Regions from separate parts of the Bacillus sp. DU-106 genome, predicted to be linked through region 2. Evidence: riboswitches for the same ligand, from Rfam matches in the RefSeq annotation. Region 2 holds a riboswitch; each other region holds the start of a gene.
The links. Region 2 has a riboswitch for S-adenosylmethionine ahead of C3Y97_RS15615 (M20 family metallopeptidase). Riboswitches for the same ligand answer to the same signal wherever they lie in the genome.
Positions count from the first base shown of each region.

Region 1: another riboswitch for S-adenosylmethionine. It lies ahead of C3Y97_RS01840 (methionine ABC transporter ATP-binding protein); the one in region 2 lies ahead of C3Y97_RS15615 (M20 family metallopeptidase).
Region 3: another riboswitch for S-adenosylmethionine. It lies ahead of mtnK (S-methyl-5-thioribose kinase); the one in region 2 lies ahead of C3Y97_RS15615 (M20 family metallopeptidase).

Region 1 covers NZ_CP026607.1:331,709-336,292, reverse strand. Annotated here, with positions in the region: gene C3Y97_RS01850 (MetQ/NlpA family ABC transporter substrate-binding protein) at 1-397, opposite strand, end outside; gene C3Y97_RS01845 (methionine ABC transporter permease) at 419-1,084, opposite strand; gene C3Y97_RS01840 (methionine ABC transporter ATP-binding protein) at 1,074-2,093, opposite strand; SAM riboswitch class I at 2,217-2,323, opposite strand; partial or broken gene C3Y97_RS01835 (cysteine hydrolase family protein) at 2,566-3,131, shown strand; gene pruA (L-glutamate gamma-semialdehyde dehydrogenase) at 3,382-4,584, opposite strand, start outside.
Region 2 covers NZ_CP026607.1:3,061,964-3,066,547, forward strand. Annotated here, with positions in the region: gene C3Y97_RS15610 (Lrp/AsnC family transcriptional regulator) at 1-161, shown strand, start outside; gene C3Y97_RS15615 (M20 family metallopeptidase) at 329-1,534, opposite strand; SAM riboswitch class I at 1,623-1,724, opposite strand; gene C3Y97_RS15620 (AAA domain-containing protein) at 1,801-4,110, opposite strand; gene C3Y97_RS15625 (VOC family protein) at 4,222-4,584, shown strand, end outside.
Region 3 covers NZ_CP026607.1:4,041,651-4,046,234, reverse strand. Annotated here, with positions in the region: gene C3Y97_RS20395 (pyridoxal phosphate-dependent aminotransferase) at 1-870, opposite strand, end outside; gene C3Y97_RS20390 (carbon-nitrogen family hydrolase) at 885-1,748, shown strand; SAM riboswitch class I at 1,820-1,961, shown strand; gene mtnK (S-methyl-5-thioribose kinase) at 2,052-3,233, shown strand; gene mtnA (S-methyl-5-thioribose-1-phosphate isomerase) at 3,230-4,291, shown strand; gene C3Y97_RS20375 (YvrJ family protein) at 4,359-4,520, shown strand; gene C3Y97_RS20370 (3-hydroxybutyrate dehydrogenase) at 4,550-4,584, opposite strand, start outside.

The DNA of each region.
Region 1 (4,584 bases), 2.7 Mb from region 2:
TTTCTGAACCATCTGGGATTTCATTTGATTTCTTATATTTTTCAGAGTATAAACCCATTGGTGCAATTTGTGTTGTACCAACAGCTGTAATATCTAACTTATGTTCCTTTTTAAATTGCTCTAAGAAAGCAATATGCTGAAATGAGTTTAATTCAATATCTCCATCAGCTAAAGCTTTATTTGGAGTTGTATAATCAGAGAACTCCACCAGTTTAATCTTAATCCCTTCTTTTTCAGCTTTTTTCTTCAAAATTTCCCAAGCGTCTCCATCCGTTCCAGTTACACCGACGCGAACTACTTTTTCTTTCGCTCCTGCACCCGTGTCTCCACTTGAGCAGCCGCTTAATGCTGAGACTCCTACAATCGCTGATAATGCAAATGCTAAAATTTTCTTCATTCTCTTTTCCTCTCTTCCTTTTTATGATCTGCGTAACAAGACTTTCGCAAAGTAATTCCCTAAATTTTGAGCTATCTGTACGAGAATAATAAGTAACACGACCGTTACGAACATAACTGATGTATCAAAACGTTGATAACCATATGTCATTGCTAAATCACCAAGACCGCCACCACCGACAAGCCCAGCAACTGCAGAAAATTCAATTAAACCAACTGTCATAAATGTGACACCTAAGATTAATGGTACTAACGCTTCTGGTACAAGGATTTCAAAAACAATTCTAATTGGCGAGGCGCCCATTGCTTGCGCTGCTTCAATTACTCCTTTCGGAACGGAAACAAGGTTTGTTTCAACCATTCTAGCAATACCAATTGATGCGACTAACGTCATCGGGAAAATTGCTGCTGCTGTTCCAATCGTCGTTCCGATAACACTTCTCGTTAGTGGACTTAACGCTACTAAAAAGATAATGAATGGTACCGGACGAATTGTATTAATTATGATGTTAAGAATAGAAAAGACCCATTTATTTTCTAAAAAGTTTCCTTTTCTCGTTACATATAAAAGTAAACCTAGCGGTATACCAAGAATTGTAGCAAATATAAGGGTTACAATTACCATTAAGAGGGTATCCCCCGTCGCATCTAGTATGCGCGGCCAAAATATACTCCAATCAACTCGCATGAGCTTCTACCTCCTTCAGCTGCACTTGCAGTCTTAGATGTTGTAATGCTTTTTGAATTTCCCTCTGCTCCCCTTGCAACTCTACAAGAAGATTTCCAAATAGCACATTTTGAAGTTCAATAATATTTCCGTACAGTACATTTACATCGACGTTATAGTTTTTTGCGATATATGATAGTACCGGCTGTCCTGTCTCCTCACCAGTAAATGTTAGACGATAAATTTGACCACCATTTTGAATTTTCGCTAGAACACTTTCCGGTAAATGATCATTAATGACAGAACGTACAAAGTTTTGAGTCGTCTTTGTTTTTGGTTGCGTGAAAACATCAAACAGTTTTCCTTCTTCAATAACTTTTCCCTTCTCCATTACAGCTACACGGTGACAAATTTCTTTCACAACATGCATTTCATGTGTAATAAGAAGAATTGTTAAATTGTATTCTCTATTTACTTTCTTTAATAAGTTTAGAATTTCTGTCGTTGTTTCTGGATCTAAGGCTGATGTTGCCTCATCACATATAAGAATATCTGGCGATGTCGCAAGTGCTCTAGCAATGCCCACACGCTGCTTTTGTCCACCTGATAGCTGCTCTGGGTAATAGTTTGCTTTATCTTCTAACCCTACAAACTTCAGCAGTTCATTTACTCTTTCTTTTATCTCATTCTTTGGTACTTTCGCTAACTTTAATGGATAAGCAATATTTCCAAATACTGTTCTTGAATTAAATAAATTAAAACTTTGGAAAATCATTCCGATTCTTTGTCTCAGTTTACGTAATTCTTTCGTCGATAATGATGTAATATCTTTATCATCTATTGAAATCGTTCCTGCCGTCGGTCTCTCTAACATATTTACTAAGCGTAATAACGTACTCTTTCCAGCGCCACTAAAACCAATAATGCCAAAAATTTCGCCTTTCTCAACTGATAATGTTACATCCTCCACCGCATGAACAGATTGCCCAGCTGATTCATACACTTTACTTACATTGTTAAAAGAAATCATTTTTTCCCCTCCTATATGCTGTAAAAACTTGAAGCAGAGCTTTCGAGGTAAAATAAAAAGTGCTCTCCTTCTTATCAACCATAAAGATAAGAAGGAGAGCACTTATATGTACTCGTTCACATCTTCTCATCTTCCAAGCCTTTATATGGCTTGCTGGAGTTAGCACGGTATTAAAAAAACCCGTTGCTGAGGTATCGTAGGGCCAGTCCCTCCACCTCTCTGGATAAGAATGTATCGATTTAATTGTCGTTTAATTAATTCTCATTATAGAACTCAGAATAATAAGAGTCAATACATTTTTTAGAAAAATATTAATTATTCCTTTATTAAAATTTTCAGATGAAAATTCATGAGAAAATAGTAACTTTCAAGGTTATTTAAAATTCTTCTTCCTCATATTTTTAAACAGGAGAATCTTCTCTACGAATTGAATAAATTTATTTGAATATGAAACTCGGAGGAAGATAAATATATGAAAACAGCTCTTTTACTCATCGATATTCAAAACGATTATTTTCCAAATGGAAAGATGGAATTGCGTAATCCAGTAGAAGCAAGCGAATATGCTAATCAGTTATTACAACACTTTAGAACAAACAGCGAACCTATTTTTCATATCCAACACGTAGCTATAAAAGATGACGCTACTTTTTTCCTACCTAATACAGAAGGTGTACATATTCACGAAAGCGTACGTCCACTTAGAGAAGAAACAGTTATAGTCAAACATTATCCAAATAGCTTCCGAGAAACTAATCTTCTAGAGCAATTAAAACGTTTAAATATTGAACATGTCGTTGTATGTGGGATGATGACTCATATGTGTATCGATGCTACAGTAAGGGCTGCATTCGATTTTGGCTTTCAATGTACCGTTATACATGATGCTTGTGCTACAAAAGACCTGTCTTTTAAGAACGCTACTATACCAGCTGTTTACATTCACAATACAATTTTAGCTAGTTTAAATGGCGTATATGCAAATGTAATAAGCACGCAAGAATTTTTAGCTACATAAAAAAACACTCCTTTCAGTGAGCAAAACCGAAAGGAGTGTTCCTTGTCGAACCATAGATTTTCTTTCAAATTGTATTATACAGGAAATTCTCAAAATGAATACTAAAAAATATGACTAATAAGTCAACTTTTCTCATCATTTTATTTCTGTTCACATGTTTATCCCGCTATTAATAGGTTTTAGCTCATTCCCTTCGAACGATGGTAATATATAGGATTTCAATTTTAAAAGGAGCTCTTCACATTCTGTGAAGAGCTCCTCTACTATTTCTTATAAAGTTTCAGAAGTAGTTTTTGCTTGCATGTGAAGTGCTAAGTAATCAGGTCCACCAGCTTTAGAGTCTGTACCAGACATGTTAAAGCCACCGAATGGTTGGTAACCTACGATTGCACCAGTACATCCACGGTTGAAGTATAAGTTACCAACGTGGAAGTCTTCGCGTGCTTTTTCAATATGGTCACGGTTGTTAGTAATAACAGCACCTGTTAAACCGTATTCCGTATTATTTGCAATTGCAAGTGCATGATCGAAGTCTTTCGCTTTACAGAATGCTACTACTGGTCCGAAGATTTCTTCTTTCATTAAGCGAGCATCTTCTGCAACGTCAGCAACGATTGTTGGTTGGATGAACCAGCCTTTTGAATCGTCTCCTTCGCCACCTGCTAAGATTCTACCTTCTTCTTTACCAATTGCAACATAGCTCATTACTTTATCGAATGCAGCTTGGTCATTAACAGGACCCATGTTTGTACCTAATACTGCTGGGTTAGCAACTGTTAATTCTTTTGTTAATTCAACAGCACGATTTAATACATGATCATATACATCTTCATGGATTACTGCACGAGAACATGCAGAACATTTTTGTCCTGAGAATCCGAATGCTGATGCAACGATAGACTTAGCTGCTAATTCAAGATCTGCTTCTTTATCAACAACGATTGTATCTTTACCGCCCATTTCAGCGATAACACGTTTTAACCAAATTTGTCCTGGGTTTACTTTCGCTGCACGCTCATAGATGCGGATACCTACATCACGAGATCCCGTGAAGCTTACGAAACGTGTACGAGGATGATCTACTAAGTAGTCACCAACTTCAGAACCGTTACCTGGAACGAAGTTTACTACGCCAGCTGGTAAGCCAGCTTCTTCTAATACTTCCATAAATTTCGCTGCTACTACAGGAGTTGTACTAGCTGGTTTTAGTAATACTGTGTTACCAGAAACTAAAGCAGCTGTTGTCATACCTGCCATAATTGCGAATGGGAAGTTCCAAGGAGAAATGATAACACCTACTCCTAATGGAATGTAAGAGAAACGATTATATTCAATTGGACGGCTTTCTACTGGAATACCGTCTTTTAATTTTAACATTTGACGACCATAATATTCCATAAAGTCGATTGCTTCTGCTGTATCAGCATCTGCCTCATTCCATGGCTTACCTGCTTCTTTTACAAGAATAGCAGA
Region 2 (4,584 bases):
CAGATTTATATCGAATTAGTGGGGAATTTAATTATATGATGAAGGTCATGAGCGATTCGATGGATTCCCTCGCTGCGTTTTTAGACTCGTTAATGCAATTCGGATTATCATCTCCTTTAATTGTTTTAAAGAGTGAGTTCGAGGAGAAATTGTCATTCTAATAAAGGGATACGTATTATCCTCACTAACAGTAAAATTTTCTCTTTCTTGAGAAAAACCAACAAAATCAATGATTAGTAACAAAAAAAAGAACATTGATTTTCAATGTTCTTTTTTATATCTCTACTTATTAATTAGATTGCTATTCGAAAAAAGCACCTTAATCCCCTTACCCTTGATTCCTCTGCGCCTCTCTAAACTCCTCCTTGACCTTCTCTAACAACCCTTCTTCCGTAATTAATCGATACGCCGTATTTGCTAATGCTTTTGCCGATGTAATTAATGCTTTATCTCCAAGTTCTGAACGTGCTGCTTCTCTAAATTCATTCGTATGTGCAATTAAATCATCTGGTCCGATTTTAATGTACGGATGAATTGTCGGTACAACTTGACTTACGTTTCCTGCGTCGGTTGAACCAATACCCACTCTTTCTTTACGGTTTACGTCTTCGCCTAATAATTCTAGTTCTTCTGCTACGACGTCGTTATATGTTTTTGTTACGAGTAGTTCATCGATTTCATTTTGGAATTGATGGATTTTCACTTTTGTGCCTGTTGCTAACGCTGCTCCCTGTGCGATATTTCTTACTTTTTCTGTTACTTCCGCACATCTTTTTCTCGTTGCTGCGCGGATGAAGAATCTTGCTGCAGCGTAGTCCGGAATAATGTTAGGTGCTTTTCCGCCCTCTGTAATAACACCATGAATTCTTACATCTGACGGAAGTTGTTGGCGAAGTGCGTTAATACCGTTATAGAGCTGAATAACCGCATCTAATGCGTTAATCCCTTCTTCTGGCGAAGCTGCAGCGTGAGCTGTTTTTCCGTAAAAATGAAAATCAAGTGGATCGACTGCTAGTGAAGGACTCGTTGTCGCTGTCTTTCCGCTCGGATGAATCATAAGCGCCGCATCAATGTCTTTAAATAAACCTGCCTTTACATAACTTGATTTCGCGCTACCATTTGGCCCGCCTTCTTCTGCTGGTGTACCAAACACAACAACTTCCCCGCCAATTTCTTCAAGCGTTTCTGATAATGCGATTGCTGCTGCAACACTAATTGTGCCGATTAAATTGTGACCACACGCATGGCCTAGTCCTGGTAAAGCGTCGTACTCCGCTAAAAATGCGATTGCTGGTCCTTGTTTTCCAGAGCTTTTTCGCGCGATAAATCCCGTTTCATGTCCAGCTATATTGTGCTGCAACTGAAATCCTGCACTGCCTAGCAATAAACTTAACGTTCTAGATGCATAAAACTCTTGGTTACCAATCTCTGGATTCGCATGAATATCATGACTTGTTTCTATGTACTTTTCCTTATTTCTTTCGATACTCTCTTCAATTGTTTTTCTTTGTGACGTTACTCCTGTCGCTCCCATTGTTCTTCCTCCTTTTATTTTCACGTAAAAAAGCCTCTTTCTAAAAGATAGAAAGAGGCTTCTGTATATACAGTCAAAATGAGCTTCTTTCTTATCTTTCAAGTTACCTTGCTGGAATTGGCACAGTATTCATAACGAATCCGCTGCCGAGGTATCATAGGGCCAGTCCCTCCACCTCTCGTGATAAGAATTTTCATAAAATTATATTAAATTATTTTTTATTCTAAGTTCATTCCAAGTAAAAGTCAAGGAATTCCTATCCGAATTTACCGAATATCTAAAAATCCTTTTAATACACCAATTGTTTCTGGTGCTTGCAGTCTTGCACATACGTACGGAAATTCCGTGCTACCTTCAAATATCATTTGAGATGTGAGCGGTGCGCCTGCCCAGAAGATTTCATCATCAATTACGATAAACGGGAATGCTTTATTTTGTCTTTGTAACTTTACATTTTTCAGTGGAACTGGTCCATCACTATAAACTATTATTTGTGCATTTGTACGCATGAACGCTTGCCATACTCGTTTATCTACTTGTTTTGTACTTGGAAGTGAAATAATAATTTTTCGTTTTGCGGCTAAAATATCTTTTAATAGCCCTTTCGGCTCTTCAAGATTCATTTCCATAAACCAGCGTAAACGTTTCGAAATTTTCCGTTCCCACAATTGTCTTGATGTCGTGCGATCACACACATCTCCATGACGTTCTATATGAGCTGTTAATTGCGATAACGCTTGTTTTCTAGAAAGATTTTTACGCATATAATGGCAATCTGATAATTGAATGAACTTCCCTCTCGCTCTTGTCACTGCTACATTGACGAGGCGATGGTTTTTATGGTCAAAGAATAGTACGCCAGGTCGTTCTTGTGGATAACTGTCAACCGTATCAAAGATCATCATATCTCTTTCAGAACCTTGGAACTTATGAACTGTAGCCGCTAAAACTGGTATGTGTTGATATTTCGTTCTCTGCAACATTTCTCTAATACACGTCGATAAAAAGCGTGACTGCGCCCTGTAAGGTGTCACAACACCAATTGATTGAATACCGTCTAACAATCCGATTAACATCATTTGCATCGCTACTAAACCAGACATAATGTTAAAACGTGAACCAGAAGCAGCATCTTTTAACGAAAAAGCTCCCATTTGGCTCGTATCAAATAAAACACTCGCTTCATTTGCGAACGGTTGCAATTGCGCAAGTTCTTTACGCTCTGAAACAGACGGATGATCGTATACTCTATTTTTATAAATAAACGAATTCGTAAACTTCGATATATCCGCATGCATACGTCTTTGTTCCTGCAACATAAATAGGTTTGGGTGTGCTTCTGATTTATTAACAGACTCAACAATCCCAGCGTGGTAAAACATATCTTCCCCAAGCCATTTGCGAACAAGTTCATGATTTGCCATCGCAATTGGAGGTAACTGTAAAAAGTCACCGCAAACGACGATACGTTTCCCAAGTGAAGCAGCTAATGCAATTTGCGGAACGAACGCCATACTCACCTCATCTACGACAACTAAATCAAATGTACGCTCATAAATTAGCGCATCAATGGCACATTTCGATAAAGTTGCGCCGATTACTTTCGCATTTTCAATATATTCTTTTTCTACTTCTTTAATTTTAGCCTTTTGCTTTCGAAGATCACTTTCAATCTCTTGTATACGCTTCTTATCAGCAGATGTTGCTTTATACGATAAGATTTTTTCACGAAGATCTTGGCGTGTCTCTTCTAAGTAGAGTCTTTCCTCACCCCATGATCCGTTCGTCGTTTCAACTAACTTAGATGCAAGTAACGTTTCATGATTTCGTATATGTTCATGCTGACTATAACCGTAACGAACAATTTCGCCAGGCGTCCATTTCTTTTTCTTTTCAATTTGCTTCGTTACTTCACTCATTAATACGTCTACTGCCGCGTTACTATGAGCTAACACAAGTACCGATTTTCCTTTTTGATAATGAGCCGAAATAATACGTGATAAATTGTAAGACTTCCCTGTTCCAGGTGGTCCCCATACGTACGTTGTCGGATTGTAAAACGCGCGATATGCCAGTTCATTTTTCGGATTTTTCATCTTCTCAATATGTTTCGGACTGCTCGTCCCATCAACAAGACGCTTTATACGATTACGTTTTAGCTTGTCTTTACGTGCTTCTTTCAATCGCTCTTGCAGTTGCTCTAAAAGTTGCCACGGTTCACTGTATAAAACCGCTTCTCTTATTTCACCTTGTATATAATCATTTAATTTCAATTCTATTTCTAATCCATGTACAGATAATACTTCTCCTGTCGCTTCCTCACCATCGAACTCAATTCGAATTGGTGATCCTTCAGGTAAGCTTACTTCCGAAATAAGCTGAAATACATACACTGTATTCTCATAATCTGTATATAAAAAACGACCGTTCATGATAGAAATTTTACTACCACCTATCGTTTTCCAATGTTTAATTTCATATGCTAATGCATAATGCCACTCTTTCATCGTTTCTGATAATGAAGGAGTTTGAGTATTTGTATTCATCGTATAATCTCCTTCCTTCTCCCCAAACATACTTTCTCACTATACCATACAACACGCTAAAATTTGTAAGGTTTTTATCTTGCTTATTTTCTTAATTTTCAATAATATGTTGTATATAATTTTCAGAAAGAAGGAATCTACATGCCAGTTAGAAGAATTGAACACGTAGGACTTATGGTTGCAAACTTAGAAGCATCTATCTCATTTTATGAAGAAGTAGTCGGCTTACAGCTCCTTAAACGCATGGGGCACCCAAACCCAGACTTAAAACTCGCTTTTTTAGGTGTGGAAGAATCGAAAGAAACGATACTCGAATTAATTGAAGGCTACAACTCTTCCCTTCCGGCAGAAGGAAAAGCACATCACATTTGCTTTAAAGTGGATTCATTAGAGGATGAAATCGAAAGACTAAAGAAACACGCAGTAACCTTTTTACTAGGAGATGAAATCGAAACATTACCAGATGGAACACGTTACATATTCTTCGCTGGCCCTGATGGGGAG
Region 3 (4,584 bases), 980 kb from region 2:
CTGTGAACTTAATAGCGCTTCTCGAGCAGCATCTTGAACTGCACCGAATATACTAACATACATATGATCTTGTAATAGGTTAATTGTTTCAATCACACTTTCATTCCCTACAGCAAAAGCGATGCGCCAGCCAGCCATATTGAAAGTTTTTGATAATGTGTAAATTTCAATTCCTATATTTTTCGCACCATCTGCTTGCAAGAAACTAACAGGTTTTTGACCATCAAATCCGATAGCGCCATAAGCAAAATCGTGAACAACTAATATATTATGTTTATTAGCAAAGTGAATGGTTGCATCAAAAAAATCTTTTGATGCAGTAGCACCGGTAGGATTATTTGGATAGTTTAAAAACATTAATTTTGCACGCTCTGCAATAGAGTCATCAATGTTCGTATAATCTGGTAAAAAGTTATTTTCTGCAATAAGTGGCATTCTTTCAAATTGTGCTTTTGCTAAAGCAACCCCGGATAAATAATCTGGATAACCTGGATCCGGAACGAGAATCGTATCACCAGGATTTGTAAAACAAATCGGTAATTCTACTAGTCCAGCCTTCCCACCAAACAAAATAGCAACTTCAGTTTTTGGGTTTAATTCGACGCCATATTCACGTTTATAGAATGTAGCCACGGCTTCCTTTAAGCTTTCATGTCCGCGAAATGGCGGATATTTATGATGAATGGTCTTTTCGGCAGCATCTTGTAAAGCTTTTACGATATGCTGCGGTGTTGGTTGATCTGGATTACCTTGACCTAGATTAATAACATCGTGACCAGCTGCAACGACTTTGTTAACTTTTGCAACAAGTGAAGCGAAAAATTGTGTTGGCAATGATGTTACTATCTCAGAAGGTTGAAATAATTTCATACTTTCCACCTCTTTTGAAAGTTGTTACAATTCTAGTGACAAATGATATAATCTTTCCAGTATTTTGTAAAGAGAAAAATAAGAATGGGGCTGAAAAAATGAAAGTCGCATGTATTCAAATGGATATTGTTTTTGGAGATGTAGAAAAAAATATTGAGAATGCTAAAAATAAAATAAGTGAAGCTATGAAGGAAAGGCCAGATGTTATCGTCTTACCAGAACTATGGACAACAGGATATGATTTAACGAGACTTTCTGAAATTGCAGATAGGGATGGAGTGGAAACGAAAGAAAAGTTAATAGAATGGGCGAAGCGATATGATGTACATATTGTTGGTGGGTCCATAGCAAAGCAAACAGAGCAAGGCGTTACAAATACGATGTATGTTGTAAATAATGAAGGACAGTTAGTCAACGAATATAGTAAAGTACATTTATTTCAGCTTATGGATGAACATAAATATTTAATAGCTGGTAATGGTACGGGCGAATTTAAGCTAGATGATGTTGAATGCGCTGGAACAATTTGTTATGATATTCGTTTTCCAGAGTGGATGCGTGTTCATACTGCTAAAGGGGCAAAAGTATTATTTGTTGTAGCTGAATGGCCATTAGTTCGTTTAGCACATTGGCGTTTGCTATTGCAAGCAAGAGCAGTTGAAAATCAGTGTTATGTTGTTGCGTGTAATAGAGCAGGGAAGGATCCGAATAATGTGTTTGCAGGTCATTCTTTAATTGTGGATCCTTGGGGTGAAGTTGTAGTAGAGGCGAATGAAGAGGAATCAATTTTATTTGGAGAGCTTGAATTCGAGAAAATTAAAGAAGTACGTAAAGGAATTCCAGTTTTTGCGGATCGCCGTCCAGAATTATACAAATAAAATGTTGACAAGTGATTTTTATTCTTGGTATAGTCTTCAACATAAAGTTAAAAATTCAAAAAATTATACAACTCTTATCAAGAGCAGGTGGAGGGATTTGGCCCGATGAAGCCCAGCAACCGACCGTAATACCATTGTGAAATGGGGCGTTTATTACGCCAAAAGGCACGGTGCTAATTCCAGCAGAAAGTAAAACTTTCTGGCAGATAAGAGGGGAGAAGATAAACTTCAAACCTCTTTCTTAGTGGAAAGAGGTTTTTCTATGTTAGAAAAACCTCTGAATTTAAAAAGGGGGAGAAGAAGATGGGATATTATTCATTAACAGAAATAACAGCTGTACAATATGCGAAAGATCATGGCTATTTTGAAGAGAAGGCAAATGTCATTTGTCATGAAATTGGAGATGGAAACTTAAATTACGTGTTTAAATTAGATGATGGAGAGAAATCCATTATAATAAAACAAGCACTGCCTTATGCGAAAGTAGTTGGTGAAAGCTGGCCATTGTCTATAAAAAGAGCAACGATTGAAAGCAAGGCATTACAAATTTTTGCGCAGTATGTACCGGATTATGTTCCAGTAGTGTACAGTCATGACGAAGAGTTAGCGATAACGGTAATAGAAGACTTATCAAGACTAACAATTACAAGAAAAGGATTAATAGACGGAGAAGAATATCCGCTTTTATCCCAGCATATTGGTCGTTTTCTAGCACATGTTTTATTTTACACTTCAGATTTTGGTTTACAGTCAAAAGAGAAAAGGGTACTAGAAGGTACCTTTGTAAATCCGGACCTTTGTAAAATTACAGAGGATTTAGTGTTTACAGATCCTTTTGGGCATTATGATACAAATGATTATGAGCGAGATTTACAGCTCGTGGTTGATGAACTTTGGAGTGATAAAACTTTAAAACTAAAAGTAGCACAATATAAATATAAGTTCTTAACAAGAAAAGAAACTCTTATTCATGGTGATTTACATACTGGTAGTATTTTTTCGTCACCTTCTGAAACGAAAGTGATTGATCCAGAATTTGCGGCATATGGCCCATTTGGGTTTGACATAGGTCAATTTATTGCAAATCTATTATTAAATGCGTTATCTAGAGAAGAAGAAAAGAGAAGTGTACTATTTTTCCATATAGAAAAGACGTGGAGTTATTTTGTAGAGACTTTTACAAAGTTATGGATTGGAGAAGGTGTAGAAGCATATACGAAAGAAAAACAATGGTTACCAATTATTTTGCAAAATATCTTTACTGATGCTGTTGGATTTGCCGGATGTGAACTAATTCGTAGAACAATTGGTTTAGCTCATGTAGCAGATTTAGATGAAATAGAAAATAAAGAAACAAGAATTCAAGCTAAGAAACAAGCGCTATCCTTAGGAAAAGAACTAATAAAATATGAATCTAAAAGTGCTGATATTCAACTGTTTCGAACATTATTTCAACAGACAGTTTCAAGGGGTGTAAAAGCATGAGTACAATCGTTACTGTTCCGAGATCTGTAAGTTGGAAAGGGGATGCAATTGCGGTATTAAATCAAACGAAATTGCCACATAGCACAGAATACAAAACATTAACGACTATTGAAGAGGTTTGGAAAAGTATCATAATGTTAGAAGTACGCGGAGCGCCTGCAATTGGAATTGTAGCTGCATTTGGCTTGGCGCTTGCAGCGAAAAAATATAATACTTTACATATCGAAGAATTTCAAAAGAAGTTTAATAGAGACTGTAACTATTTAGGGACATCACGCCCAACGGCAGTAAATTTATTTTGGGCAATTGATCGTATGAGAGAATCTATTCGAGAGATTACTACAATAAAAGAAGCACAAAAAATATTAGAAGAAGAAGCGCTTCGCATTCAACAGGAAGATGAAGAGGTGTGTCGAAATATTGGGGAATATGCGTTAACATGTTTTAAAGATGGCGATAATATTTTAACAATCTGTAACGCTGGAAGTATCGCAACTGCCAGATATGGAACTGCATTAGCTCCCTTTTATATTGGAAAAGAGAAAGGTGTGCGTTTACATGCATATGCGTGTGAAACGAGACCAGTTTTACAAGGTGGTCGCTTAACGACGTGGGAATTGAAGCAAGCAAATATTGATGTGACCCTTATAACAGATAATACTGCAGCTCATGCTATTCAAACGAAAGAAATAAACGCAATTATTGTGGGGGCGGATCGAATTGTCGCAAATGGAGATACAGCCAATAAAATAGGGACAATGAATTTAGCTATTTTAGCAAAGTACTTTAATATCCCATTTTACGTTGCTGCGCCACTGTCAACATTTGATGTTACGAAAGAAACTGGAGCCGAAATTATTATTGAAGAAAGAGATGAAACAGAAGTTACGAAAATCTTTGGAAAACAAGTAGCACCAATTGGAACGGATGTTTATAATCCAGCATTTGACATAACGCCGAATGAATTAATTACAGGAATTATTACTGAGAAAGGTATTATACGCGGGGATTATAAACGAGAAATTGCATCATTATTTGAAAAACAAGCTAATACATAATAGCTTGTTTTTTTATGCCTAAATGCAGTGTTTTCTCTTACTTATATAATGAAAGGAGGGGAAGAGGGTGGAAGAGTGGATCAAGATGATAGGTAATGTAGGGTTTCCGATTGTTGTAACATTATATTTACTCCACCGTATTGAAAGTAAATTAGAGGGGGTAATTGTTGCAATTGAGAAGCTCCCGCGGCAATTACTAAAGTACGAAGATCCTCGGGATAAAAAATAAAGTTTGCTCTTATTGAGCAAACTTTATTTTTATTGAGCGGTATAACCACCATCGATAACGACAG